DNA from 2 places in the Vibrio sp. EA2 genome. Region 1 is predicted to be linked to the other one. Evidence: riboswitches for the same ligand, from Rfam matches in the RefSeq annotation. Region 1 holds a riboswitch; the other holds the start of a gene.

Evidence for each region. A riboswitch is a leader RNA that binds a small molecule or an ion and turns the genes downstream of it on or off. The one in region 1 is predicted to bind thiamine pyrophosphate.
Region 2: linked by a shared signal. The riboswitch ahead of thiD (bifunctional hydroxymethylpyrimidine kinase/phosphomethylpyrimidine kinase) and the one ahead of thiB (thiamine ABC transporter substrate binding subunit) in region 1 are both predicted to bind thiamine pyrophosphate.

The regions. Positions count from the first base shown of each region.
Region 1 covers NZ_JAWLID010000011.1:108,845-124,124, reverse strand. Annotated here, with positions in the region: gene cgtA (Obg family GTPase CgtA) at 1-948, opposite strand, end outside; gene rpmA (50S ribosomal protein L27) at 1,158-1,415, opposite strand; gene rplU (50S ribosomal protein L21) at 1,436-1,747, opposite strand; gene ispB (octaprenyl diphosphate synthase) at 2,004-2,975, shown strand; gene RXX31_RS19165 (hypothetical protein) at 3,101-3,292, opposite strand; gene mdh (malate dehydrogenase) at 3,409-4,344, opposite strand; gene argR (transcriptional regulator ArgR) at 4,702-5,172, shown strand; gene RXX31_RS19150 (TAXI family TRAP transporter solute-binding subunit) at 5,575-6,543, shown strand; gene RXX31_RS19145 (hypothetical protein) at 6,669-6,824, shown strand; gene RXX31_RS19140 (TRAP transporter permease) at 7,003-9,582, shown strand; gene RXX31_RS19135 (universal stress protein) at 9,627-10,064, shown strand; gene thiQ (thiamine ABC transporter ATP-binding protein) at 10,140-10,844, opposite strand; gene thiP (thiamine/thiamine pyrophosphate ABC transporter permease ThiP) at 10,838-12,430, opposite strand; gene thiB (thiamine ABC transporter substrate binding subunit) at 12,440-13,432, opposite strand; TPP riboswitch at 13,503-13,651, opposite strand; gene RXX31_RS19115 (flavin prenyltransferase UbiX) at 13,744-14,379, opposite strand; gene mpl (UDP-N-acetylmuramate:L-alanyl-gamma-D-glutamyl-meso-diaminopimelate ligase) at 14,385-15,280, opposite strand, start outside.
Region 2 covers NZ_JAWLID010000004.1:130-15,409, forward strand. Annotated here, with positions in the region: partial or broken rRNA gene RXX31_RS10940 (16S ribosomal RNA) at 1-158, opposite strand, end outside; gene RXX31_RS10945 (DUF3087 domain-containing protein) at 685-1,209, opposite strand; gene trmY (tRNA (pseudouridine(54)-N(1))-methyltransferase TrmY) at 1,360-1,959, shown strand; gene RXX31_RS10955 (TldD/PmbA family protein) at 2,057-3,400, opposite strand; gene RXX31_RS10960 (TldD/PmbA family protein) at 3,400-4,785, opposite strand; TPP riboswitch at 5,116-5,223, shown strand; gene thiD (bifunctional hydroxymethylpyrimidine kinase/phosphomethylpyrimidine kinase) at 5,323-6,180, shown strand; gene RXX31_RS10970 (ABC transporter ATP-binding protein) at 6,170-6,928, shown strand; partial or broken gene RXX31_RS10975 (ABC transporter permease) at 6,987-7,721, shown strand; gene RXX31_RS10980 (ABC transporter substrate-binding protein) at 7,757-8,707, shown strand; gene tenA (thiaminase II) at 8,726-9,394, shown strand; gene thiM (hydroxyethylthiazole kinase) at 9,407-10,204, shown strand; gene thiE (thiamine phosphate synthase) at 10,272-10,886, shown strand; gene RXX31_RS11000 (molybdopterin guanine dinucleotide-containing S/N-oxide reductase) at 11,006-13,453, opposite strand; gene RXX31_RS11005 (NapC/NirT family cytochrome c) at 13,476-14,570, opposite strand; gene RXX31_RS11010 (HAD family hydrolase) at 14,919-15,280, shown strand, end outside.

The sequences.
Region 1 (15,280 bases):
GATTGCCGAGATCTTAAAGTACTCGTCTTCCCAACCTAACGCGTCTAAGATCTCTTGAATCTTTTCATTCGCTTCTTCTTCCGGCATCAGATCAACTTTGTTGAACACCAACCAACGAGGCTTATCAGCTAGCTTTTCACTGTACTGTTCCAACTCATCAATGATCGTTAGTGCATTTTGTACAGGATCAGACTGATCAATCGGCATGATATCGATCATGTGCAGTAAAACGCGGCAACGTTCTAGGTGTTTCAGGAATCGAATACCTAAACCTGCACCATCCGCAGCACCTTCAATCAGACCAGGGATATCGGCAACGACAAAGCTTTTCTCAGGTACAACACTAACCACACCTAAGCTTGGGATAAGCGTCGTAAATGGGTAGTCCGCTACCTTTGGTTTTGCCGCAGAGACTGCGCGAATAAAGGTTGATTTACCGGCATTTGGTAAGCCAAGCATACCAACGTCAGCAAGCAGCAATAGCTCTAGACGAACTTCACGAACTTCACCTTTGGTACCCAGCGTTCTCTGACGAGGCGCTCGATTTACAGAAGACTTAAATCGCGTGTTACCTAGACCGTGCCAACCGCCCTTCGCAACCATCACTTTTTTGCCGTGTTCAGCAACTTCTGCAACGATTTCGTTGGTATGAATATCTACCGCACGAGTACCAACAGGAACACGTAGTACCGTGTCTTTACCACGTTTACCGGTACAGTTACCACCGCGGCCATTTTCTCCACGCTCTGCTTCGTAAAAGCGTTGGAAACGGTAATCGATTAGGGTGTTGAGGTTTTCGTCAGCTTGGATATATACATCGCCGCCGTCACCACCATCACCGCCATCAGGACCACCTTTAGTGATGAATTTTTCACGCCAGAAACTAACAACGCCGCTACCGCCGTCGCCTGCCTGAACTTTTACTACAGCTTCATCTACGAACTTCATCTTTTACTCCGACTACTTCGTGCGTGGATTAAATCTACTTTGTCATCTGACAATTTTAGCAGATGACAGATCTAAGCTCCCAGATTCAAATCGCTCTGGATTAACCGAGAAACTTGGATATGTCGACTGCTACAAATAAAAAACCCCGCCGATTCGGCAGGGCTTTTGAATTCAGCTTAAAGCTATTAAGTAATTAAGTTAAAAACTAATTACTCAGCTTCGATGCTAACAAACTTACGGTTCTTAGGACCTTTCACTTCGAACTTCACTTTACCTTCAGTAAGAGCGAATAGAGTGTGGTCTTTACCGATACCTACGTTGTTACCAGCGTGGAACTTAGTACCACGTTGACGCACGATGATGTTACCTGCAAGAACAGATTCACCACCGAAACGCTTAACACCTAGACGTTTGCTTTCTGAATCGCGGCCGTTACGAGTAGAACCACCAGCTTTTTTGTGTGCCATTGTTAAACTCTCCTAATAGATTAAGCGTTGATACCAGTGATCTTCACTTCAGTGAACCACTGACGGTGACCCTGTTGCTTACGAGAGTGCTTACGACGACGGAACTTAACGATTTTAACTTTATCGCCACGACCGTGTTGTACAACTTCAGCAACAATTTTGCCGCCCTCTACAAGAGGAGCACCAACTTTGATGTCTTCGCCGTTAGCAACAAGAAGAACTTTATCAAATTCTACAGTTGCACCAGTTTCAACGTCTAATTTCTCTAAACGAAGAGTTTGACCTTCGCTTACACGGTGTTGTTTACCACCAGATTGGAAAACAGCGTACATATTTTACTCCGCTTTTTCCGCACAGCCTTTCGTGAGGGTGTGCGCTAAACTAATCATCAATAGGGCGCAGATTCTACAGAAGAGACGTCCCTATGACAAGCCATATTTTGAAAAAATTGGCGAAAAGCTAATCGCCAAAGAAAAGTGCGGCAATCATGCCCTTTAGTAATGTATTAATCAACGTTTTTTAGTGTATTATTCGACAATTATATAAATCGAATAAGCCTTGCAGGGTCTAACTTCAGCCGGATATACAATGGATTTTAAAGCTATCCAAACGCTTACTGCCAGTGACATGGCAAAAGTGAATGAAACAATTCAAGCCCAATTAAATTCTGATGTCTCTTTAATCAACCAGCTCGGGTTTTATATCGTTAGTGGTGGAGGCAAACGCCTAAGACCGCTATTGGCGATACTGTCGGCTCGTGCTCTTGGATATCAAGGCAGCGGTCATACTATGGCAGCTGCGTTTATTGAATTCATCCATACAGCAACGCTGTTGCACGATGATGTGGTAGACGAGTCAGATATGCGCCGTGGCAAAGCGACGGCTAATGCCGCCTTTGGCAATGCCGCAAGCGTGCTAGTTGGGGATTTTATCTACACTCGCTCATTCCAGATGATGACCGAGCTGGGATCCATGAAGATCCTTCAGTTAATGAGCAACGCCGTAAACGTGATCGCCGAAGGTGAAGTACAGCAGTTAATGAACTGCAACGATCCTGACACGACAGAAGAGAGCTACATGCAAGTCATCTATTCTAAGACGGCACGCTTATTTGAGTCTGCGACACAAATTGGCGCCATCCTGAATGATGCGCCTGAAAACGTTGAAATCGCACTACAGAATTACGGTAAGTATTTAGGTACGGCATTCCAGCTTATTGATGACGTCATGGATTACACATCAGACGGTGAAGACATGGGTAAAAATGTGGGCGATGATTTAGCAGAAGGTAAACCAACCCTTCCTCTACTTCATGCGATGCGCAACACTACCCCTGAAAATGCTCAGATGATCCGCGAAGCCATTGAGAAAGCCAACGGAATGGATCGTCTTGAGGATATCCTTGCAGTTATGCAAGAAGCTGGTTCTTTGGAGTACACAACTCAAAAAGCCCTTGATGAAGCCGACAAGGCGATAGCAGAGCTATCTGTACTGCCAGAATCAGAGTATAAAGACGCGCTGATTACCCTGGCTCATGTGGCGGTAAAACGCACTCGATAGCGGCAGTTAGCTGGACCAGCAAGACGATAAATAATTGCCATCAACAAAAGTTGGTGGTTTAAGGCTGAAAATAAAAAGGAAGAGCATGCTCTTCCTTTTATTCATTCCAGTGACGGTTTGCTCCACTAATAATAGCGGTCGCTCCCACCGTGTAGCTGCGGGTCATCTTCTATCTCGTCAAACGTGACGGCGATTTGCTGGTCGCTTCCCTGTTTAGCCAGTAAAACGGTTTCAGCTTCACGATCAACAACGAGAATGGTACCTACACCTTGTTGGCACTCTACAACCATGCCTTTACGGATTCGACTTGCTTCCATACCCTACTCCTGTTTGACATTGTTGGCCGCACACTCTTTTACGTCAGGCAGAATAGAAGGATCAAAAAAGCCGATCTTAAGATCGGCTTTCATATAAAGGGTATGAACGCTTAAAATTACTTAGCGAACTCAACACCAATGTTGATGTCACCATTTAGTGTTTCAAGCATGCTATCTAGTGCTGACTTTTCGTAGTCGCTTAGTGCACCGTAGCTTAGAACTTCCTCAACACCTTCTTTACCTAGCTTCACTGGCTGAGCAAAGTATGGTGCGTGCTCACCGTCACCTTCAACGTAAGCACACTCAACAACGCCTTCTTCACCCTGAAGAGCACGTACTAGAGACAGACCAAAGCGACACGCTGCTTGACCCATAGATAGCGTTGCACTACCGCCACCCGCTTTTGCTTCTACAACTTCAGTACCCGCGTTCTGGATACGCTTAGTCAGAGCTTCAACCTCTTCAGCAGTAAACTCAACGCCTTCTACCTGAGAAAGCAGAGGAAGAATAGTCACACCAGAGTGACCACCGATAACTGGTACACGAATATCACTTGGATCTTTGTCTTTCAGCTCAGCAACAAACGTTTCTGAACGGATAACGTCAAGTGTCGTAACACCGAATAGTCTGCGCTTATCGTAAACGCCAGCTTTCTTCAGTACTTCTGCCGCGATTGGTACAGTTGTATTCACTGGGTTAGTGATAATACCAACACATGCTTTAGGACAAACTACCGCGATTTTCTCTGCCAGTGCCTTAACGATACCAGCATTAACGTTAAATAGATCCGCACGATCCATACCCGGCTTACGTGCAACACCTGCAGAAATTAGAACCACATCTGCGCCTTCCAGTGCAGGCGTTGGATCCTCACCAGCGTATCCTTTGATCGATACTGGTGTTGGAATGTGGCTAAGATCAGCGGCAACGCCCGGAGTTACAGGGGCAATATCATATAGGGCTAAATCAGAACCTGCAGGAAGACGGTTCTTTAGTAAAAGGGCAAGGGCTTGACCGATACCGCCAGCGGCACCAATAACGGCTACTTTCATGTAGTTCTCCTTGAGAGTATTTTTTATAAATGTATTTGTAGGGTAGTTTTTAACCAACTAAGTAAAGCTATCGGAATCACAACTTGATTACAATCAATTAACGTCAGCTTTGCGACCTCGCGCAAATCAGCATTTCCGTGCTACACAAGAGGTTGGATTATTCTTTTATTCATTTGAAATGACAATAGGTTACTGTAAATAAAACAGATGTTTGACTATTTAGTAAATGGGATATCATTCTGTTTATAATTTACAGTGATGTGACTAGCATTATCCGGGGTCTTTTTGGAACTGTCTGAATATATATGCGAAAATATGCAAAATTGCTGATCCGTAATTAAGAGACTCATAATGACAATGCGCAATACTGAAAAACAAGATAACTTAGTCCGAGCTTTTAAAGCCCTATTAAAGGAAGAAAGCTTTGGCTCACAGGGCGAGATCGTTGATGCTCTAAAACATCAAGGTTTTGAAAGCATTAACCAATCTAAAGTTTCTCGCATGCTGACTAAGTTTGGTGCTGTTCGTACACGTAATGCAAAAATGGAAATGGTTTACTGCCTTCCGGCAGAACTCGGCGTACCAACGACCAGCAGCTCTTTACGTGAGTTGGTACTGGATATCGATCACAATGCAGCGTTAGTTGTTATCCACACCGGTCCAGGCGCCGCGCAACTTATCGCTCGCATGCTGGACTCTCTGGGTAAGTCTGAAGGCATCCTAGGTGTTGTTGCTGGAGATGACACTATCTTTATTACTCCAACATTACCTGTCTCTACAGAGCAGCTGTTTAAATCCGTATGTGAACTGTTCGAATACACGGGTTAACTGCACGTCGTTGACTTCACCTAACTGCTTGTGAGCTATGAGATAAATCCTGTTTTGTAGCTCACCATTTTCTTCCTCCCCTGCGTTTCAAGGTCATTTTTTAACCTAAACTTTTGTGATCTTCATCACGCAATTAATTTTTCCTTCCTTCCCCCATATTCAATCGTAAACTACTGTTATAAAAGGGCAAAATAACAGCTTAATCACCAGTGATTAACGTAAACTTCAGACATATCCGCTATAACTTTTAACAGTCGGATAATTTTCTGCCAATTTTTTGTTATGATTTGTTCGCTTTTTCAAACAATTGGATTGGAAAAGATGCCGTTTCCAAACAGGAAACTCCAGAAGTGATTGATGGTTATTTCCGGGTAAATAATGAAATATAAGGAAGGGAATTTCATGGCATTTAACAAACTACTCAAAGTAGGCGCTATCGCTGCAGCCGTTATGGGTGTAGGCGCGGTTAACGCTCAAGAGTTTATTACTATCGGTACAGGCTCGGTGACAGGTGTTTACTACCCTACTGGCGGTGCTATCTGTAAATTGGTAAACAAAGGCCGTAAAGAACACAACATTCGTTGTTCAGTTGAGTCGACTGGTGGTTCGATTTACAACGTTAACACTATCCGTGCTAACGAGTTGGACTTCGGTATCGTACAGTCAGATTGGCAATACCATGGCTACAACGGTACGAGTAAGTTTGCAGAACAAGGCCCGTACAAAAAGCTGCGTGCAATGTTCTCTCTACATACTGAACCTTTCAACATTATCGCTCGAGCAGATTCTGGCATCGAAAACGTTAAAGACCTGAAAGGTAAACGTGTCAACATCGGTAACCCAGGTTCTGGTGACCGCGCAACCATGGGTGTTGTGATGGACGCAATGGGTTGGACAACAGACAGCTTCCAACTAGCTTCAGAGCTTAAAGGTTCTGAGCGTTCTCAAGCACTTTGCGACAACAAAATTGACGCATTCATCTACATGGTTGGTCACCCAAACGGCTCGATCAAAGAAGCAACCACTTCATGTGATGCGAAGCTAGTTTCTGCAACGGGTCCTGAAATCGATAAAATTGTTTCAGCGAACCCTTACTACGCCTACAGCACTGTGCCAGCAGGAATGTATCGTGGTACAGATCAAGACGTAAACAGCTTTGGTGTAGCAGCAACAATGGTGACGTCAACAGAAGTTTCTGATGACGTGGCATACAATGTGGCAAAAGCAGTATTTGAAAACTTCGACACATTCAAACGTCTGCACCCAGCCTTTGCGAACCTGAAAAAAGAAGACATGGTGAAAGCCGGTCTTTCAATTCCGCTTCATCCAGGTGCGGTTAAATACTACAAGGAAGTGGGACTGCTAAAATAGCCCCCACAAACTCCAAACCAGGGCAGAGACAAGTCGTTTCTGCCCAATAAAGTATGCTGGTTGTCACTGTTGTGCCTGCATACTTGGTTTAATACCTAAGACAATTCCAAGATGCCAGGTTGAACATGACTGGTTTGTTCTGGTCTTTTGATAGCCAGTCACAATCTAAAGTTATGGTAGGTCACGCGACATTTGTCAGTTTTACGGCGGAATCACTTCTCCATGAAGCAAGCGGTAATACCGCATCTGGAAATCATCTGGGTACTGGTCGGTTTTTCTAAACCTCACACTCAAGCCAAGAAAATACTTTAACGCCGCTCATTAAGAACTTCTAACAAGCCTCATTTAGATTTCAGGCAGCGGAATACTCAAACTTCGCCCTGTTCACTACACTGATATAGGCGAAGTAAGCTTTCGACATATAAAGCAGGCAGAACCATCAATAATAAGGAAAAGTACATGGCGACGAACAAAGCCCCGTCACAAGATGTGCAAGATATGGTGGCTCAGGCAGACACAGGGGCACGTAGCCCATCTGGCATACAAGGACGAATCCTCTGGTTTGTCCCACTGTGTTGGTCACTATTTCAGTTATGGTATGCATCACCATTACCATTTATTTTTAATTTTGGCGTACTTAATGACACTGAAGCTCGTGCAATTCATTTAACATTTGCGATCTTCCTGGCTTTCACCGCTTACCCAGCACTGAAACACTCTCCACGCGATCATATCCCGATTTTGGACTGGATTCTCGCGCTTGCTGGTAGCTTTTCAGCCGCTTATATTTATCTTTTTTACACTGAACTCGCCGGACGCTCCGGAGCACCAACAACCGTCGATATTGTCGTTTCGGTAATCGGTATGGTGCTTCTACTGGAAGCCACGCGACGAGCGCTTGGTCCCCCACTCATGTTAGTGGCAGCCGTATTCCTCACGTATACCTTCGCGGGTCCATACATGCCAGACGTTATTGCTCATAAAGGCGCGAGCTTAAATAAAGCGATGTCTCACTTATGGCTAACGACTGAAGGTGTGTTTGGTGTTGCTCTGGGTGTTTCAACCTCTTTCGTCTTCTTGTTCGTGCTATTTGGCGCAATGTTAGAACGTGCAGGCGCTGGTGCCTACTTCATTAAAGTAGCCTTCTCACTGCTCGGTCATATGAGAGGCGGTCCAGCAAAAGCAGCCGTTGTGGCGTCAGGTCTTTCAGGCCTTGTATCAGGCTCTTCGATTGCGAACGTAGTAACTACCGGTACATTTACTATCCCATTGATGAAACGCGTAGGTTTCCCGGGAACTAAAGCGGGTGCGGTGGAAGTAGCTGCATCAACCAACGGCCAGTTAACACCACCAATCATGGGTGCCGCTGCATTCTTGATGGTGGAATACGTCGGGATCTCATACGTTGAAGTCATCAAAGCGGCAATACTGCCAGCGCTTATCTCGTACATTGCATTGATTTACATCGTTCACCTGGAAGCCTGTAAAGCAGGTATGACAGGTCTACCTCGTCGTCATAACCCAACCATGCTGCACAGTATGTTGTCGTTCACCGGAACGATTTTAGGGCTATGTATCATCAGTGCCTTGGTCTACTACGGTGTAGGCTGGACGAAAGATGTCTTTGGTGATGCCGCGACAACCATCGTGATGATCGCCCTGCTTATTGCCTACATTGCTCTGGTAAAAGTATCCGCTAACCATACCAAAGATGGCGCGATTAATATCGATGAAGAATTGACCGAAGTACCTGACCCTGGCCCTACCGTCAAATCTGGTCTGCATTTCCTACTGCCAATTGTGGTACTGGTTTGGTGTCTGACTGTCGAGCGATTCTCTCCAGGTTTATCAGCATTCTGGGCAACGGTGTTCATGATATTTATCCTGTTAACACAACGCCCTTTGATTGCCTTGTTATCAAAACAAGGTGAGATTGGAAAACAAACCAAAGAAGGTTTTGTCGACCTCTTAGAAAGCTTAGTTTCTGGTGCGCGAAACATGATTGGTATCGGTGTAGCGACGGCTGCCGCTGGTACGGTGGTCGGTGTGGTTACACTGACTGGTATCGGGCTGGTTATGACTGACTTTGTCGAGTTCATTTCTGGCGGTAGTGTGTTCCTTATGTTGCTATTTACCGCGGTAATCAGTTTGATTCTAGGGATGGGTCTACCAACCACAGCAAACTACATCGTCGTATCAACACTGATGGCACCAGTGATTGTCACACTGGGTGCAGCACACGGCCTTATCATCCCACTAATTGCCGTACACCTGTTCGTGTTCTACTTCGGTATCTTGGCCGACGATACTCCTCCAGTGGGTTTAGCCGCTTTTGCTGCAGCCGCCATTGCGAAATCGGATCCGATTCGTACCGGTATTCAGGGCTTTACCTATGATATCCGTACCGCGATTTTGCCATTCATGTTCGTCTTCAATACCCAGTTACTGTTGATGGGTATCGACACATGGTGGCATTTAGCCCTGACCATCCTATCTTCGATCATTGCGATGCTGATATTTTCCGCAGCCACTCAAGGTTGGTGGTTTACTCGCAACAAGTGGTGGGAAACGGTTCTATTATTAGTATTAACGTTCTCCTTCTTCCGTCCTGGATTCTGGTGGGACATGGTTTTCCCAGCCAAAGAACTTTCTCCAGGGGTTGAAGTCGCTCAAATTGTCGATGGGCTGGATGTGGGACAATCGCTCGAACTGCGCGTTGCTGGTCAAAACCTTGAAGGTGAGTATGTAGAGAAAACCGTACAACTACCATTTGACGACAATGCTAAAACAGCAGAAGAACGCATTTCATCGATGGGTTTGATGCTGATGGAAAACGACGGAAAAATGATCGTTGATATGGTCGAGTTTGGTAGCCCTGCCGAGTCGTCAGGTATCGACTTTGACTGGGAAATTAAATCGGTCATCCAAGATGCTGATCGTCCAATGAAAGAGTGGGTGTTTGTGCCTTGCTTATTGATTCTGCTGGCACTAGCTATGAACCAGAAACGTCGTGCGCGCAAAGAACAGTTGAGCGCATAACCGATTTGCCTCCAGGAGACTGGAGGCTGAGTGAGAGAAACTGAATGTATAAACAAATTCTTGTTCCGGTTGATCTTAATGATCAGGGCTTCTCAGACCGTGCGGTTGAACTGGCGGTTTGGCAAGCGAAGCAAGCGAATGCGGTGATCCACCTGCTCACCGTTGTACCTGGTATTCATATGTCGATGGTCGCGACTTACTTCCCGAAAGATGCAGCTCTTAAAATGAAGCAAGATGTCGAAAAGCAGTTAACGACGTTTGCGGAAGACAACATCAAGGAAGACGTCACCTATAGTATCCACGTGGCAGAAGGTAAGCCGTACACGACCATTATTGAACACGCTAAGCGTTTAGGGATTGACCTGATCATCATGCCAAGCCACAAGCGTTCGAAAATCAATAAAGTGATGCTCGGCTCAGTAGCCAGCAAGGTGGTGGAGTATTCTCCCGTCAACGTGATGGTAGTGAAGCCACAAAGCTAAAGTCACTAATCGATCGAGACAAAAGAAAAAGGTTGATGTTTACATCAACCTTTTGTTTTTCTAACCCAATAGAGCTTACCCAGCGGCCCGAACGAAGGCTTGTAAAGCCTCACTTGAATGTGTCACGCAGAGCTGACCTATCTCACCTGCCGCCTCTATTTTCCCACCCGCAACAAACGCAAAGTGACTTGCTATGGCTTTTGCATCATTGAGATGATGGGTCACCATAAGTACGGTAATTCTCCGCTCTGCAGCCAACCTTTTCACTAAGCTAAGCATCTCTTCACGCAGCACAGGATCGAGCGCAGAGAAAGGTTCATCCAGCAGCCACACCGGATGAGGCTGGACAAAACAACGGGCTAACGCAACACGTTGGCGTTGACCACCAGAGAGATGCTCTGGCAATCGGTCGAGGTACTGTGCAACCCCAACCTGCTTCGCGGCTTGCTCAACCTGATGCTTTTGGTCTGCGGTAAGCTTTAAGCCCGGATGCAATCCCAGGCTGATGTTGTCACGCACAGACAGATGCGCAAACAAATTATGCTCCTGAAACAACATGGAGAATGGACGCTGATAAGGCGCTTTGTGAACAATGGATTCGCCTTCTACGCTTATATCGCCTTGGTCTGGGTTAATAAAACCAGCTACCAATGCCAGCAGGGTAGATTTACCCGCCCCACTCGGCCCCATTAACGAGACAATCTGGCCACGCTCAATGGTTAAATCAAAACGAAACAGCTCACTTTGATAGGTGTACTGCACATCATCCAACACTAACATCGTGCGCTCTCCTTCGTTTTAAATACTTTCTCAACCAGAGTAAAACAGCCCACACTGAGTAGCAGTAAAGTCACCGATACCACAGCAGCCGCTTCCATCTGATAACTGCCTAACAGTTGGAATAAATACAAGGGTAAGGTTCTGAATTCTTGTCCGCCAAATAGCGCAATCGCACTTAAGTCCCCTATCGCAAACATAAAGCTGATTGCGAAAGCGTGAGCAAAAGGTTTACGTAGTGCTCGCCATTCCACAACTTTAAATCGCTGCCAGCCTCGCATTCCTAAGCTGGCACAAACGTATTGATATTGCTGTTCAATGTGTAACATCGGCTGCGCTAACGTCTTAATCACATACGGCAGCGCCATCAAACCGTTGACCAGTATGACGACAAAAAATGCCAGACTAAAAACATCGGTAAAAGAACGGAGCAACAAAAACAAACCAGTACTGATCACCAGACCCGGCGTTACCAAAATAATGGTACCAACCAACTCAATGTGATCCGCCCGTGAGTTTTTATACTCCAGACGCCAACGCCGACTGGTGAGCAAAATGGAAACACCAGCAGCCACTGCAAGAGTGCTCGCCATTGCTGCAACTTTTAAAGAGTTAAATAGCGCAGACCAAAAACGTTCGTCATTTAATACCGAGCCAACCTGTTGATTTATGCCGCTCAGAATCACCATCGCAAGTGGTGGGATAACCAGTAAAAAGGCACCCATGATCCAAAAGCTATCCCAAGCTTTTGACCACCCATGATCCTTCGTTAAGTATTGCTGTACCGATGTGCTGCCAGAGCTTATAGAAACTGGCTTTGTCAGCTTCTGTACGCCTATCGCGATCACACCGCACAACAACATTTGCCACAGTGCTAATAGGGCTCCTGCCTGCAGATCGAAATCAAATTTAATCGCTTGGTAAATGGCCAACTCTATGGTGGTCGATTTAGGCCCGCCTCCCAGTGCCATCACCGTGGCGAAACTGGTAAAGCACAGCATAAAAACGAGGCCGCTTACATGTGGCAATTGTTGTCTTAATCGAGGCCACTCAACCCAACGAAACTTATCCCAATGGCTCATGCCGAGATGAGCACATAGCTTATGTTGCTCAGCAGGAATCGACTCCAGTGCCTGAAGTAACAATCGTGCAGCGTACGGCAGATTAAAGAACACATGCGCCAGTAAAATACCGTTCAGACCATAAATAGAGAATGGTAACTGACTATCCAGACTTTGTAGCCACTTGGCGATCAAACCGCTGTTACCATAGATGGCCAACAACCCAAAAACCCCCACCAGAACTGGCAGGACTAAGGTAGAAGCAAACAGCTTGAGTAATAACGACTTGCCGAAAAAGTCACGGCGAGAAAGAGCGTGCGCTACTGGTATCGCTAAACCCACACTGAGCAATGTGGAAAGAAAAGCCTGATAGAAGCTGAATTTGGTCACGTGCCGATAATAAGGATCATGCCAAATCAGTGACATATCCAGAGACGGAGCCTGAAAAGCTAAAGCACTCAGCGCAGAAAGAACAAAGGCCGCGATGACTATCGCGACCCCTATGCCTAATTTGGGTACAGTATTCAAAGGTAACTCTTAGAAAGTCAGGGCGCTTTGCCATTCACGAATCCAAGCCTTACGCATTTTCGCCACTTCATCGGCGCTAAAGCTCAGCGGCTTACTTGGTACGTTCAAGGTTTCAAAGCCTTTTGGAAGGGCAACGTCAGTGACTGGGTACATCCAGTTACCCGTAGGCATTGCTGACTGGAATTCATCACTCAAAATGAAATTCATGAACTCGTTAGCCAACTCGGCATTGTTCGAATCTTTCACTTTGGCAGCAACTTCCACTTGCATGTAATGCCCTTCCGCAAAGTCTGCCGTGGCAAACTTTGCATCATCTTCAGCGATCAGGTGGTAGGCTGGAGAAGTGGTGTAAGAGAGTACTAAGTCAGATTCACCCTTGAGGAACATCGAGTACGCTTCTGACCAACCTTTGGTCACTGTCACGGTTTTCTCTGCTAACTGCTGCCAGGCCTGGGTAGCATTGTCGCCATAGATTGACTTCATCCACAGCATCAAACCCTGCCCCGGCGTTGAAGTACGAGGGTCCTGATAAATCACTTTAAGCTCATCACGCTCTTCAACCAGCTCTTTCATGCTTTTCGGTGGGTTAGCCAGTTTTTCTTTATTGTAAACGAACGCAAAATAGCCGTAGTCATAAGGCACGAAGGTTTTATCGTTCCAGCCATCGGGTAAAACGGTTTTAGAGGTGTCAACATGGTGCTCGGCCAGCAAGCCTGTTTTCTGCGCTTCCGCCATCAGGTTGTTATCCAGGCCTAAAACGATATCCGCCTTGCTGTTGCTGCCTTCCAGACGAAGGCGGTTCAGAATCGAAACACCATCATCAAGCGCGACGAAATTAACGTCACAACCGCATTTCGCTTCAAAAGCTTGTTCGATTTTAGGACCCGGTCCCCAATCCGCAGCGAATGAGTCGTAGGTGTAGATGGTTAATGTGTTTTCAGCAGCAAACGCTGAAGTTGTTGTCATTGCAGCAAGCGCAATTAGGCTTAGAGTGGTTTTCACTGCTCGCTCTCCATGTCTATTTCAGAGAAATTTGTTGAGCGGCACAGGGTTGAGGTGGCTATTTGGATGGCTAATATCCAGACTCAATTCCTACGCCAGCATTATCTGGTTCAGGTATTACGGGTCCCCGTAGCCTAACTAGGTTAAGCCATTAGGTCTCAGCGCCCTTAAGTATTGATGAACACAATACAAAATGGGGTTGCTCCCCGATGAGTTGGATGGATTGTATACCCAAACCCCCTCGCGATGCTAGGTTACGTGAGGGTGTTTGGGACTTAGATGAAGATCAGACTAGTTTGTAAGATAACTATTTATGAACGCTGGTCGTATCCCCAGCGCGGAACCAATCCTTGCTCAATCCCCAGGTGATCGAGAATTCGCGCCACCATAAAGTCGATTAAGTCTTCGATACTCTTTGGCTGATGATAAAAACCCGGCGCTGCAGGCATGATAGTTACACCCATTTGCGATAGCTTGTGCATATTTTCAAGATGCAGGGTCGAAAATGGCGTTTCTCGTACCACTAGAAGCAGTTGGCCACGCTCTTTCATCACCACATCGGCGGCACGCTCAATCAGATTATCCGACATGCCGTGCGCGATCGCCGCAACACTGCCTGCCGAACACGGACAAACCACCATTTGTTTTGGAGCCGCAGAGCCTGAAGCCACTGGCGAAAACCAATCATCTTTACCACAGACAGTAATGTTGTCAGGGTTACACTTCAGATGCTCCACCAGCGCTTTTTGCGCCGCTTCAGGACCACTTGGCAGCTTCAGGTCATGCTCGGTTGCCATCACAACCCTCGCTGCGGAAGATATCAACACATAGACGTGATAATCCGCAGCGACCAAACATTCCAGAAGTCTCAAGCCATAAGGTGCACCAGACGCACCAGTAAGTGCTAGGGTAATGGCTTTTTTTTGTTGAGGTTTTTCGTGAGACATAAGGATTAAGCTTTTTGTTTTAATTGTTCGAGAAGTTTAGCGTGAATACCGCCAAAGCCACCATTGCTCATAACCAGAATTTGATCATCAGGCTTTGCACGTTCAACGATTTTAGCAACAAAACGGTCCAAATCAGCGTCAACAAAAGCCGGTTGCTGGCATTGGTCTGCAATTTCCTGTACCGACCATTCAATATTGTCTGGCTGGAACAAGAACACTTCATCGGCACTGTGCAATGAGTCCGCCAGCGTATTCTTGTGCACACCACGCTTCATGGTAGCAGAGCGAGGCTCCAGTACTGCTAAGATACGTTTGTCACCCACCTTGTTACGCAGACCGCCAACCGTTAGTTCAATAGCGGTAGGATGATGAGCAAAATCGTCGTAAACCGTCACGCCCTGCTCTTCACCTTTTAACTCCAAACGGCGCTTCGTGTTGATAAATCGGCCCAGCGCCTGACAAGCAAGCTCTGGCGTTACTCCAACGTGCCTCGCCGCGGCGATCGCCATCAACGCATTGTCCACGTTGTGATCGCCCACTAACTCCCACTTCACAACACCGACTTTCTCACCTTGCAGCGATACTTCGAACTTCGAGCCATCGACGACCAGTTTATGCGCTTGCCAGTCGCCATCTTCACCAGAAAACTGCTTTTCCGTCCAGCAACCGCGTTCAATTACATCAGTAAGTGCCTGATCTTGTTTAGGAGAAAGAATAAGCCCATTGCCCGGAACAGTACGTACCAAATGGTGGAACTGCCGCTTGATCGCTTCAAGATCGTCGAAGATATCCGCATGATCAAACTCAAGGTTATTCATGATCAAGGTACGAGGATGGTAATGGACGAACTTAGAACGCTTGTCGAAAAAAGCACTGTCGTATTCATCCGCTTCAACAACGA
Region 2 (15,280 bases), on a different contig from region 1:
CCCCCACATCAGGGCAATTTCCTAGGCATTACTCACCCGTCCGCCGCTCGACGCCGTTATCGTTCCCCGAAGGTTCAGATAACTCGTTTCCGCTCGACTTGCATGTGTTAGGCCTGCCGCCAGCGTTCAATCTGAGCCATGATCAAACTCTTCAATTTAAAGTTTTGATTCCCTAAATAAATAGGGGAGACTCAATGAATACTGATTTGTAGTTCCTAGGACCTAGGACCCTAGGGTCTAGATTCTATTCACTACTGAATTGACTGTGCCAAATAACCGAAGTTATTTGTATTGGTCACTCAGTTCATTGAAATCTAATTTGATACCGAGGTATCTAATTTGGATTATCATCAACGAGTGCCCACACAGATTGATAGGTCTATATTGTTAAAGAGCTTGCTTTATGAGAAGTTTTTCTCTCAAAGAGGAGGCGTATTCTAATGAACTAATTCTTGGTGTCAAACACTTTTTAAATTAATTTTTAGAAGCTTTTTATTCGCCTCGTTGCCAACTGCATTTGCGTTTCCGCATTGCCCTGACAACGGAGGCGCATTATAGGGAGATGATTTTTCTTGGCAACCCTTTTTAAAGAAAAAAAATCAAAAAAAAGCGCCGAGTGATGAAATCTCACTCAAGCGCTCATTTTTAGCACTCAATTGTTAATGCCAGGTAGCTAACAGGCTATCAATATGTGTCCAGCCACGCCTCTGCAAAACTTGTAATATCAAGTGATAGTGATTTACTCACCTCGATGTCTTCAATCGCTTCTAATTCTTTATTTACACTGCTGATGGTGAGTGTGTTGTTGTCTAACTCGAATACTTGTCTTTGCGTGGTGTAGTAGAACTTGAGAATGGTCAGCGCTTTCAAATCATCCGTACTTGCAGCAGCTTTGATATTTTTTAGCTTACGGTAAATCTTGTTGTGTATTTGCTTAAGCTTCCAAACGTACAGTACTTCTCGCATGTAAGGGTGAGTTTTAAATTGGTTTAGCAAAGAGAGGGACGTCGCGAGAGACAGAAGTACACCAATCAAATTCCAATGAAAGTTACCTGTAGATTGTTCCGGTTGAATATTGGTATTACCAAAAAGGCTGATTAGTAGCGTGCTGAACGCCAGTGATGACACAGCAAGTATGGCAACAAAGCCGCCAATCACCAAGTTTACTTTCTTTTTATAGACTTCTTTGTTTATTTTTTTAATTTCCATATACCACTCCTCATGGGTTATCCCTATTGTAGCGACGAGAATTAGCACCACAATCGAAGCTTTGTAAGTAAGTTCATAATTCTCGCATCAAAGCGTCGTCTGGGTATATACTCCGCGCATTCACTCTTCCTATATTTAGAGGCTAAATTCATGCGCTCTTTTGTTTTACGAGCTCGTGCTGCACCGACCACCAGCAAAGCACTACTCGAAGGTGTCGGTCAGGAAGCACACACTGAAATCCTTGCTCACACTATGATGAACACGATGTTTGTTGCGCAGTCACATCGTGAAGACGTAGTTGTGTACTTGGTCCTTGAGAGCACCAAAGATTACTCTCGCACAATTACGATTCGATCGAATGATATTACTAATATTGGTGGATTCCACGAGTCGACTTTGATTGCAGCCGTGGCGCGCGCTTTGGATGCATCTGTAGGTATGGGTAAAGAACAGCTGCGTGACGTTGAACCAGGCATTACGGTTCGTACCGTTAGTTTCGAGCGTTTAGTTCAGGAATTGGCCGAAGACCATCAGCTATATATGTTGGACAAGAAAGGCGAATTCGTTCGCGATGCAGAACTAGGCTCAAACCCTTGCTTCTTGTTGACTGACCACATTCCAATGCCGAAGAAATCATTCAACAGTTTGAAACGCCTGGGCACGGAAAAGATAAGCCTTGGCCCTAAAATGTTGTTTGCTTCTCAGTGTGTAGTACTGATCCACAATGAATTGGACATTCGCGAATTCTAGATCTTCACTGACTAATAAGTTTCGCTGACGGATAGTTAAATAATGAAAGAGGACTCAATCGAGTCCTCTTTTTGTTTCTAGGTTGCAGACGGTGGGCTTATTTGCCGCCGATGCTCAAACGTGCAAAGCGCACATCTGGTGCAAAGAAAGTTCGGCTATCATTCTGCAGTTGCGTATCTCCGACTGCTTCCACTTCTTGTAGCATCTTATAGAAATTACCCGCCACTGTAATACCGCGAACAGGTTGAACGCGTTGACCATCTCGACATAAGAAGCCGCTTGCACCAAACGAAAAATCACCACTAACGGCATCAGCGCCAGAATGAACGCCTTGTAGCTCCACAAGCTCAAGGTACTCACCCGCTTTCACTTCCGAAACGCTACTGTCGCCCGTAGTAATAACTTTGTGGTTAGCCGCAACATCTAAGCTCGACTTTGCACCACGAGCAGCACTTGCGGTTGATACAGTACCTAAATAGCTTGCTGTGTGGCTGTTGTGCAATAAGGTATTAAGCTGACCATTTGCAATCAACACGTTGTCCTGAGTTGCAAAGCCTTCACTATCGAAACCACAAATCGCCATACCATTAGCCATGTATGCGGTGTCAGTAAAGGTAATCAATTCACTTGCAACGCTTTGACCGAGCTTGCTACCCAATGGTGTTATGCCTTTCACTGCACTTACACCAGAAAAAGCACTGCCGAACGCACCGAATAAACTGCTGAGTGCATCGATATGGAAGATCGCTGGATAGTTACCAGTCTTAACCGGGCCACCATCAAGCAAGTCGCGAGCTAGGTTGTATCCCTCTTCAATACAGTAAGCCGAGCTCAATTCATCGAAACGACGCCCGACTGACATCTTACCCGCCATTGACTGCTTACCGTCTTTCTCAAAAAGCGTGTAAGCGTAACAGTTAAAAGATCGTTCAAAGTGCTTACACAGAGTACCTTGCGTATTAGCAATGATCAGCTGAGTTTCACCATCGCTATAGCCATTGTAAGGAGAGCTTGAAGCATGAGGCAGGCTGACCACACCTTGTTCCAGTGCCAAAGAAAGCTCGATTTTGTCATCAACTGACGTGGTATCTTGTTGTGCAATTTCTGCAACATCGGTGGTGATCTGGCTATTTATGCAACTGATCGTTTGATGTTCGTCTTGTTTAGAGAAACGCGCACTCTGCAATGCGTTCGTCAGCATCAAGTCCAGGCTTGGTTGCTCTAAAGACTCAGAGTAGCTTGTTGCAACACTGGCATCTTTCACCACACGGACGCCTAACACCTGACTTGAGCTTACCTTGTACTCATCTAACTGCCCTTGGTTCGCTTTCAGAGAGAAGCTGCTGTTGCGGTTAACAATCACATCCGCTTCTGCGCCTTGGCGTTTAGCTTCTGACAGAACGTAGTCAACGGCGTTAAGAAGTTGTTGTTCTTGGCTCATTAGTTACCACCTCCTACCAGAATATTGTCTACTTTCAGCGAAGGCTGACCGACGGTTGTTGGTACCGCACCACTTACTGACCCACACATTCCCGGAGCAAGCGCCATGTCCTTGCCCACCATGCTGATTTCTTTCAGAACTTTAGGGCCTGTGCTGATAAGCGTTGCCGCTTTAAGTGGTTTGGTGATTTTACCGTTTTCAATCAGATAAGCTTCACGTACTGCGAAGTTGAACTCACCAGTGCCCGGTTGAACAGATCCACCACCCATTTTCTTAGCGTAAATACCGCGTTCAACCCCCGCCAGCATGTCGTCCAGAGAATGCTCACCTTCTTCAATAAAAGTGTTACGCATACGCGAAGTCGGAGCGAACTTGTAGTTTTGGCGACGTCCAGAACCCGTTGGCTCATAACCGGTTTTCATTCCGCCCATTTTGTCGACCATAAAGCTGGTCAATTGGCCGTCTTTGATAAGTTGAGTACGCTGAGTAGGCAACCCTTCATCATCAACATGAATTGAGCCCCACTCATTAGTCATGGTGCCATCATCAACCGCGCTCACAGCAGTATGGGCAATCATTTCGCCCATCTTGTCATGGAATACGGATGCTTTCTTCGCAACCGATGTCGTCTCTAGCAAGTGACCACATGCTTCGTGGAAAATAACCCCACCAAAACCATTGCCGATCACCACTGGCATTTCGCCTGATGGGCATGCATCCGCGCCAAGCTTAACCAAAGCCTGTTGTGCGATCGTTTGGCCTAGCTCTTTAGCGTCCAGTTGTTCACTGAATTCCCAGCCCGCCAGAGCACCAGGACCTTCCATTCCGGAAGATTGTTCATTGCCTTTTTGCGCAACGGTGTTACCTGCGACTCGAATATAGTGACGCGTATCGTCAACATGTAGACCTTCTGAGTTGAAGATCGTTACCTGCTGCTCGCGCTGTAACACGCTACCGATAAACTGACTAATGTATTCACTTTCAGCTCGAGCTGCTTGGTCAACTTGCAAAAGGAATGCGATTTTAGAATCCAGGTTTGCGTCTTGGCTCAGTGGCAAACGACAACCGTGCTGTACTGGGTAGCGATTTAAATTAAGCGAACCCGCTGATGCGATTTGTTCACGTTTATCTTTCGCGGCCAGCAACGAAGTTACGCGTTTAAGTTCCGCTTCGTCTGTGTTGTTGGTGTAACCATAAAGGACTTTATGGCCAAAAAAGAGGCGAATACCGATACCAAAATCGATACCTGAATTGACCTTATCCACCTCACCAGACGCTATCTGGACGGTGTTAGTTTGATGATGTTCAACGAATAGCTCAGCGAAATCAGCCCCTAAAAAAAGAGCATGATCGATCACTGACTTCGCTGTTACAGAATTAAGCATGAAGTCTCCTTGCTCGATGATCGTCTTAGCCTTCCTCATTAACCTGGTCTAAGAATAATCCTGGCTCAGGTTAAATAACTTACTGTTAATTCAGTAAAGTTAAATTGGCAACGTGACAAATTTTAACAGTTTATTAACCTTTTTTTGTGCTAATCCTTGCTAAGTGAGACCACGATTGTTTATTTAATATTCCAGCTTTTGCACATTAGCCAGAGAGTTACACTGGTAAATTACGTGCTATAAAACAGACTCATCTTACTCTATCACTCACGACACATAATTGAACACTCAAAAAAGTATCCCTTGAGTAAGTGTCCTGCTATCATCCTAGTGAAATAGTCGGGGGGCCACGCAATATGCGTCGGCTGAGATCGAAATTCGAGACCCGTTGAACCTGATTCAGTTAGCACTGACGTAGGGAACTATGAGCACTTTGCCTTTCGCCTAACTTCCTCTGGCGAGCAATAGCGGGTCCGATAGCCGCTCTGCACACAAGGGTCAAAGTCAGTTCCTATACGTCTTGTAATAGGAGCGACCATGACACGGCAATCACAGCCTTATTCCAACAAGACGCCATCTTCAACCACGCCAATCGTTTTAACGATCGCGGGCTCAGACAGCGGTGGCGGCGCCGGTATTCAGGCAGACATTAAAGCTATGTCCGCAACAGGCAGTTTTGCATGCTCCGTGATTACCGCCATTACCTCACAAAATACTCAAGGCGTTTCCGCCATTTTTCCTATTCCCCTTGAACACGTAGAAAGCCAACTCGATGCGGTATTTACCGACCTCAATATCGTCGCGGTTAAAGTCGGTATGCTCGCGGATTCCAACATCATCAAGGTGGTGGCGAGCAAGATTAGGCAGTACCAACCCAAACATCTTGTGATTGATCCAGTCATGGTCGCTACCAGCGGTGATTTACTCCTGGAGCACTCCGCGATTAGCACATTAAAAGAAGAACTCATCCCTCTCGCGGACATTATCACCCCTAATCTTCCTGAAGGCGCAGCGTTAACCGGAAAAGCTGCACCGCAATCCGAAGCAGAAATGAATGAGATGATTGCGGATCTCCGTGCACTCGGCGCAAAAGCGGTCTTGTTGAAAGGCGGTCACCTAGAGAAAGATGAAAACAGTAACGACTTGCTGATCACGCAAGACGCTTCTGAACTTATAAGCGCGAAGCGCTTCCCAACTAAAAATACACACGGTACGGGGTGTACTCTTTCTTCTGCGATAGCCTCTTATCTTGGGCAAGGCCATAAACTGAGCAAAGCCGTGCACCTGGCTAAGCAGTATATCTCTCAAGCTATCGCCCATGCCGATGAGCTGGAAGTCGGTAAAGGTCACGGCCCGGTTCACCACTTCTTTGCAGGCCACACGTATGTGCGCTAAAGCGATTGGTATTCAGTTTAGTGATGCCTGTTTGCAATACAACGACAGCCAGGCACCAACGCTAGCAGGGGTGAACATGACCATTCCTGCAGGTAAGTGGACGGTTCTACTGGGACGAAGCGGCTGCGGTAAAACCACCATTTTGCGCTACCTCGCCGGTTTACTTGATGAACAGGTGAAATGGCAAGGTGAACTGACGACCACTGACGGAATAGCCTTACATGAGCGTATCGCTTACATGGCTCAACAGGATTTGTTACTGCCGTGGCTCAACGTGCTGGATAACGTTTGTTTGAGTTCCCGCTTTTCTCACGCTAACTCAAATTCAACCGATGAGAAGCAGCGAGCGATTCAATTGCTCGAACAAGTTGGATTAGCTGACTACGCCTACGCTAAGCCAGCGCAACTTTCCGGAGGTATGCGCCAACGTGTTGCTCTTGCTCGTACACTGATGCAGGACAAACCTGTGGTCTTGATGGACGAGCCTTTCTCTGCACTCGATGCCGTTACTCGTCATAAGCTGCAAACCTTATCGGCCACGCTGCTCAAAGGCAAAACGGTGGTGCTGATTACTCACGATCCGCAAGAAGTCGTTCGTCTTGCCAACCAGTTGTATGTACTGCAAGGCACACCCGCGAAGGCTAAGTATCTTCAGGTGCCCCAATCACAGCCCCCTCGTATTCTAGATGGCGAATGCGCAGCTTTACAACAAGCGATCTTGGATCAGCTGGAGAAAGATTATGAGTGATATGACTCAATACAACTCCGTCTCAGAACGTATCAGCAAGAAAGAGCGAGTGACCCATCCAGCTCTGCGCTTGGTGATCAGCACTGCGGTCATTTTAGGCCTGTGGCAACTGATTGTCGTGGCGTTCAATATGCCCAGCTTCATTTTGCCTGCGCCTGTTGATGTGCTGAATAGATTGATCTCCCGCTATGACGTGTTGCTCGCACACACCTGGGTCACCGCACAGGAAATCCTGCTTGGTCTTGGACTCGGCTTGTCGATGGGTTTGCTGTTTGCGCTGCAAATGTTGCTGTTCGAACCACTAAAACGCTGGCTGCTACCGATTCTGATTGCTAGCCAAGCGATTCCGGTATTTGCCATTGCACCTGTTCTGATGCTTTGGCTTGGCTACGGCATCGCATCAAAAGTCGTGATGGCAGCGATCATCATCTTTTTCCCTGTTACGACGTGTTGTTACGACGGTTTACGCAATACCCCAACCGGATACCTGGATTTGGCGAAAACGATGGGCGCTTCTAAATGGCAACTGCTGCGTCACATTCAATTGCCCGCGGCACTGCCAACATTGGCTTCAGGCATTCGTGTCGCGGTGGTTATCGCCCCTATCGGCGCAGTTGTCGGTGAATGGGTCGGTTCAAGTGAAGGCTTGGGATATCTGATGCTGCAAGCCAACGCACGCATGATCATCGACGAGATGTTTGCAGCACTGTTTATCCTCGCCGTGCTGTCCATCGCACTGTACTTCATTACTGACAAGTTACTAAAAATAGCCATCCCCTGGGAAAGCAAATAGACAAAACAAATAGATCACCAAAAGGAAGATTCCCCATGACTAAAAACAAACTAATGAGCACAGCGGCAATGCTAACTGCGATGCTCTCAACGAATGCACTAGCAGCTGAAAAAGAAATGACGTTGATGTTGGATTGGTTCGTGAACCCGAACCACGGCCCTATCGTTATTGCGCAAGAGCGTGGTTACTTTAAAGAGCAAGGCTTGCAAGTAAACATTCAAGAACCTGCCGACCCAAGCACACCACCTAAACTGGTCGCCGCTGGCAAAGTGGATATGGCAATTTCATACCAGCCTAGCCTGACGATTGATGTTGCAGCAGGTCTGCCACTTATCCGCTCAGCAACGCTTATCGCGACCCCACTGAATACCATGATGGTGCTGGACAACGGTAAAAACGACAGCCTTGCCGATCTAAAAGGTAAGAAGATCGGTATTGCTATCGCTGGTAATGAAGAAGCGACTATTGGCACAATGTTGGCGCAAGAAAATGTGAAGTTTTCTGACGTACAAATCATCAACGTTGGCTGGGCGCTTTCTTCATCTTTGGCATCAGGCAAAGTGGATGCGATTTGGGGTGGACTACGTAACTTCGAAACTAACCAGCTTGCGTTAGAAGGCTACCAAGCCAAAGCCTTCTTCCCGGAAGAACACGGCGTACCAGCATATGACGAACTTGTGTTTGTCGCGAATGCAAATACCTACGACAAAGAGGCCATCAAGGCCTTCAACAAAGCGCTTGAGCAAGCCACTACTTACATCGTGAACCATCCAAAAGCATCTTGGAAAGAGTTTGTTGCTTACTCACCAGACACGCTGAACAACGAACTGAACCAACGCGCCTGGAATGACACTTTGACTCGTTTCGCGCTTCGCCCATCCGCAGTTGATCTAAAACGCTACGACGATTACGCCGAGTTCATGTACTCACAAAAAATCATCGAAACGCTACCAAAAGCGAAAGATTACGTGCCTAGCTTTGACTAATTCTGAGGTTATCCCATTATGAAATACCAAGATTTGATCGACGCTTGCCGTCAAGACTGGCAGGAATACACCGAGCACCTATTCGTTCAGCAATTAGCGCAAGGTACGCTTGCTCAACCTTGTTTTCTGCATTATTTGAAACAGGACTTTTTATTTCTCAAGCAATACGCGCGCGCTTACGCATTAGCGATTTATAAAGCACGTACTTTGTATGACATGCGCCGCGCACTACCGAGTGTTCATGCGTTGTTGGATTCAGAAATCGCTCATCATGTGACTTACTGTGGTCAATGGGGTTTAACTGAATCCGATCTGGAAAACGAACCGGAAGATTCCGGCACCGTTGCCTACACACGCTATGTGTTAGATGCGGGTATGACGGGTGATTTGGTTGACCTGTATGCGGCATTAGCGCCTTGCTCTATCGGCTACGCGGTTATTGGCAAAATGTTGATGGAAGATGAAAACACCATCATTGAAGGTAACCCGTACGCTAGCTGGATCACCCTCTATGGCGGTGAAGAGTTCCAGTCAGGTGTTGCGGAGGGCGCAGCGCACTTTAACGAGCTATTGGCTGAAATCGATATCAACAGCCAGCGCGGCCAGAACCTGATTCAGGTATTCAAAACGGCAACGCGTATGGAAGTCGCTTTCTGGCAACAAGGCTTAAATGCTCAGCAAGATTAATTGGAGGCGCCCATGTTAATTGAAAATATCACTCAAGCATTAGCTGCGGTACGTCAACAAAAGCCGTTGGTTGTGAACATCACTAACTACGTTGTAATGAACAACACGGCAAACGCTCTGCTGGCAATTGGCGCCTCTCCAATCATGGCGCACTCCAAACAAGAGATGGCAGAAATGATGTCATTTGCTGGCGCGCTGGTGATCAACATTGGCACGCTCGACAGCGAGTGGACACCTCGTATGATCTTTGCGGTAGAGCAAGCCAATGCCAATGGTAAAGTTGTCGTCCTCGATCCTGTAGGCTGCGGCGCAAGCACACTGCGAACAGAAACATCTCGTCAGATAGCGCGTCTTGCAGACAAACTTATCATTCGTGGTAACGCGTCAGAAATCATTGCCCTAGCTGGCGAGCAGGCTCAGAGCAAAGGTGTCGATTCTCTGGATAGCAGCGACGCTGCTTTAGGCGCGGCACAGTTCCTCGTTGCAGAGTATGGCGCAAACGTGGTGATTTCTGGCGAGACGGATTACATCGTGACGAAATCGCAGACCGTAACACTCGGCAATGGCCATGAGATGATGCCATACGTAACGGGAATGGGTTGTACGCTTTCCGCACTCACTGGTGCGTTTGCCGCTGTAGGCGATGAAACCGGTTTGGCCGCCGCTGCCGTACTTGGTGTGGCGGGTGAAATCGCCGCCGAACAAGCGCGCGGTCCGGGCAGCTTACAATTAACCTTGCTTGACGAGTTGTATCAGCTTGATGAACAAACACTGGCAAAACGACTCAAGCTTACCGTCATTAAAGACTAATAACAGAGCAACTTAACATCGATGCCTCCGGCTCGTAACGAAGAGTTGGAGGCACAAAGGAAACAAAATGAACGCCTATCGTTTGTATTTGGTCACCGATGACCAACAAGATCTTGCCACGCTCAAGCATGTGGTCAGTAAAGCAGTGGAAGGTGGCGTGACCATGGTGCAAGTTCGTGAGAAACATGGTGACGTACGTGCTTTCATCGAACGGGCTCAAGCGGTAAAAGATATTCTCAAAAATACTAACGTACCTTTGATAATCAATGACCGAGTTGATGTTGCACTTGCAGTCGATGCTGACGGCGTGCACCTCGGTCAATCGGACATGCCTGCTCATACCGCACGCGAACTGATTGGTCCAGATAAGATTCTTGGTTTATCCATCGAAGATGAGCAGCAGCTCGCAGAAGTCGACACGCTACCGATAGATTACATAGGCTTAAGTGCTATCTATGCGACACCGACCAAAACCAATACCCAGAAACACTGGGGCATAGATGGTTTGAAAATGGCACTCAATACCACAACTCTGCCGATCGTCGCGATTGGTGGCATTAACGAATCCACTATCCCAGCACTAAGCGCAACTGGTGTACACGGTTTGGCTCTGGTATCGGCTATCTGTCATGCCGACGACCCTAAACTGGCTTGCGAGTACTTACTTAGCCTTATGGATTAATTTACCGTCAATCGATACTCTAAGAGCCTGGCAGTTAGCGTCGCGCTCATACAAACGAACTTTAGAGAAAAAGAAGCCAGCAAAATTTGCTGGCTTCTTACTTTCAAGCGCTGCTTTTTCTAGCCATTTTTAGGTGGTTCAAACGCGGTCAGTTCTAACTCGGGGCCGACGTATTTTTCGATACGGACCAGTGCCGAGTTTGCCGCGCAACCATTGCCGAGTCTGGAGGTCGGAATATCCAACGTAAGCACATTACAGCCGCCGTTTTTACACATTCCAGTATTCGGATCTAAATCAGGCCAGCCTCCTTCGTGAATACATACCGAACCTTGCTTAATACGATCCGTCACTTCTGCGCCGACTAATACCTGGCCTCGGCCATTAAAGGCTCTAACCAGATCGCCGGTTTTTATCCCGCGCAGCTTGGCATCATCTGGGTGAATCCAAATTGGTTCACGATTTGCGATGGCGTATTCTTCGCGGATTTGCGCATAGTTAAACTGGCTATGAAGACGGTGTGCAGCGTGCGCTGTCATTAACTGCAACTCGTCTTCGTGCGCATTACCGGTATATTCTGTTGGTTCGAACCAAGCAGGATGCGGCAAACAATCGTCTAGCTGATAACCTTCGATGGTTTTCGAGTAGATTTCAATTTTGCCACTCGGCGTACCTAATGGATTCAACACAGGATCTTCACGAAAATCCGCATAACGGACAAACTGAGCGTTTTTCTCGTTCCACTTCATCTCGATCAGTTGGTTATCTTCCCAGAATTTACTGAAGTTCGGCATCGCCACACGAGAACCACGACCACCTTGTTGCGCTACTTTGTAGAATCCGTACAGCCACTCCATCTCCGTTTTGCCTTCGGTGTAAACATCTCGGCCTCCCGGAGCGAGCATTTCAGCCAAATCCGCAAATACGTCGAAGTCGTTGCGTGCTTCACCTTGTGGCTCCACCACCTGTTTCATCGGAACCAAGTGCTGGTTACTGTAGTCACCCGTCATCGTCATATCATTACGTTCGAACGACGTAGTAATTGGCAGCACGATATCCGCGTGTTTCGCAGCAGCCGTCCAGTAAGGTTCAGAAATCACGATCAGCTCCGGTTTTTGCCACGCTCTGATCAGGCGGTTGGTATCTTGGTGGTGAGTAAAGTTTGCACCACCAGCCCACCAAATCATTTTGATATCAGGAAACGTCAGTTCATGACCATTATGCTGATATGATTTTCCTGGGTTTTCTAGCGCTTCAACAATTCGTGCCACCGGGAAACTTTGCACTGCTCCTGATACCGCCCAATCATTACCAGCGGAGGAACCACCGCCCAGTGACGCAGAAATAGCCGGAAGTACACCGGCATCACGGGCAGGGTTACCACCATTTGAATAGTGGTACGAGAGCCCGAAACCACCACCTGGAAGACCGATCTGTCCCAACATGGATGCTAATGTTGCCAGCATCCAGTGGCGTTGCTCACCATATTGTTGACGCTGCATGCCCCAACCGGACATTAGCATAGTGCGGTTTTTACTGAAAATATCAGCCAGCAACTCTAACTGTTTCACAGGGACGCCACAGATGTTTGACGCCCACTCGGCAGACTTCTCAACTCCGTCTTCTTCGCCGAATAAGTAAGCTTCAAACAAATCATAGCCCGTGGTGTATTTCTCCAAAAATGCTTTATCGTGTTTACCCTGTTTGACCAATGTATGTGCGATACCCAACATCATCGCCACGTCAGTCATTGGATGCGGTGCTATCCATTCCGCATTATCACCAAAGAACTCAATGGTTTCAGAACGAATTGGGTCAATCGCAATCACCGTTTTGCCCGATTTTTTCAATTGATGGAAGAACTCAAGGCCAGCACAGTCAGTCGAAGTCCAGGCAATTTTTAACGTATTGATTGGGTTCAATCCCCACAGCACCACCACATCACTATGTTCAAGAATGACAGGGTAAGTAGTCTGTTGCTCATACACTTCAATAGAGCCCATAACGTGCGGCATGATGATCTGTGCAGCACCCGTTGAGTAATCTCCCAGGTGACCAGAGTAACCACCCGCCATACTCATGTAGCGCTGCAGCAAAGTTTGCGCTTTGTGTAACACGCCACTCGAACGCCAACCATAAGAGCCAGCAAAAACCGAAGCAGGTCCATAGGTTTTGCGAATACGAGCGTGTTGCTCGTGGATCAGCTTGTAAGCCTCATCCCAGGACACGCGTTCAAATTCATCGCTGCCTCGAATTCCTTGCGGGGAAGATGGGTTTGCCAGGTACCCTTTGCGCACCATTGGATATTTTACCCGGGCCTTGGTATGAACTTGGTCTGGCCCGGTGCTTTGCAAGCTATTTGGTACCGTTTGAGGCAGTGCATTCGTCGTTGAAATCAACTTACCATCTTGTACTTCACACAGCATTGGTCCCATACGGCCAGCCGTTAGGATGCCTTTGCCTCGCGCATCCGAGGAAGCGACTGACAACGGTGAAAATGAAGTGAATGCCATCGCACCGGCCGCCATACCAGTGCCCATTAGAAATCCGCGGCGGGTCATGTTAGTCATAATCTTATCCTTATATTTATGTTTAGTGACCAACCACATCTTTTGCGTGGTGCTGGAAGAACTTGGTTAGAATTTCTAGGTTCTCGGCAGTAATATCCGTGCGATCCCCCATACTCTTCGCGACGGGTCCCCAAGCATTCACTGTGAAGTGATTTGAAGGAATCTTCGCATGACAAGTGGCGCAATAAACATTGTCCAACTCTTCTGCGTATGACCATACCGGATCAAGTGTATCCACGACCGGAGAATCGATCGTGCCGGTTAAAGAAACGGAGCGCCACTCGTTGCCGTATACATCAGCAACAAACTCGCCCCCCTCAAGTGCTTGCTCACCTTGCTCTGTCAGTGTGGCTACAATCGCACGTTGACCTTCACCCATGTAAAGCACCTGCTCAGCACCTTTCATTTGGTAAGCATCGAGTTTAACGGTGCGAGCATCACCTTCTGTGCTCACAACTTCCAATTTCGTTGTTGGGTTAATGGTACCCAACTCACCAATATCGATGGCTGTGACCGGGTAAACCACTTCCGCTCCCGGAGACGTTTGAGTGGTAAAGCTCATCAGTGTTTCAAACGCTTTGCTATCGAGTTCAGTCTCTGGCGCGAAGTGAGCCACACCTTTGTGACAATCAATACAAGTTTGATTGTTTGCTATTCCGTACTCGTGCATTTTCACGGCGTCACGTGATTGCTCAAACGATTCCATCGCATCATAGTCGTGACACGAACGGCAGGTTGCAGAATCATTTTCGCGGAACTGCTCCCAGACCATTTCAGCCATTTCTTTACGGTGTGCTTCGTATTTTTCAGGCGTCTCGATCTTACCGGTTATAAACTCGTGATAGATATCCTTCGACGCACGAATTTTTGTGATCACATAATCCATAGGTTCATGAGGGATGTGACAGTCAGCACATTCTGCACGAATGCCCTTTGCATTACTGAAGTGGACAGAGCCTTGATACTCTTTAAGAGGCTTTTCCATGGTATGACATGAGACACAAAACTCCGTAGATGAGGTATAGTGCATCACCGCAGCCGTTCCGCCTAAGGTTAGCCAACCAACCCCTATACCCACCACTAACAGTAAAATAATAGTTCGTTTTTTCATTGTAATAACTCGCAACACTTGCTCACAAATTGTAATTATAGGTTGCAAATTAATACTTTGTGGGTAGGCAACACATGATCCACGTCATACGCAACTGAATTTTTCTTCTTAAGAATTAAATATCGAGAACTTGATTATACTAACTAATATTCAGCGCTAATCATTTAATAAATTAATTATTATTAAAATAAGTAACCAACACAATGCAACCATTTGAACAAATCATTAATAAAGTGAGAAACTGAGAGCCGAAGCCGATACAAATGTGAGAGCTTCGTTTCGCAGACAAGATTTACGCACAGGACGTGGAAGAGAGTTAATAGAGTGCCGACGAGGAATATTGGAGATTAAAGTATGATTTATCTATTCGATTGGGGAGATACCTTAATGGTCGATTTTCCTCATGCACAAGGAAAAATGTGTGACTGGGACACTGTGGAGGTAATCCCACAGGCCAAAGAAACGTTGGCAACGCTTGGCAAAAATCATCAGATTTACATCGCGACCAGTGCGTCGGATTCAACAATGGAAGATGTACAACGAGCTTTCCAGCGAGTTAACTTAGACCGATACATCAACGGTTACTTCTGCTTTGCCAATGTTGGTATTGAAAAAAACTGCGCCGAATTTTACCGAGCTGTGGCGAAAAAGCTGGGCGTTAATGAAAGGAAATTAACTATGGTTGGGGATATACCACACAAAGACATCTACCCAGC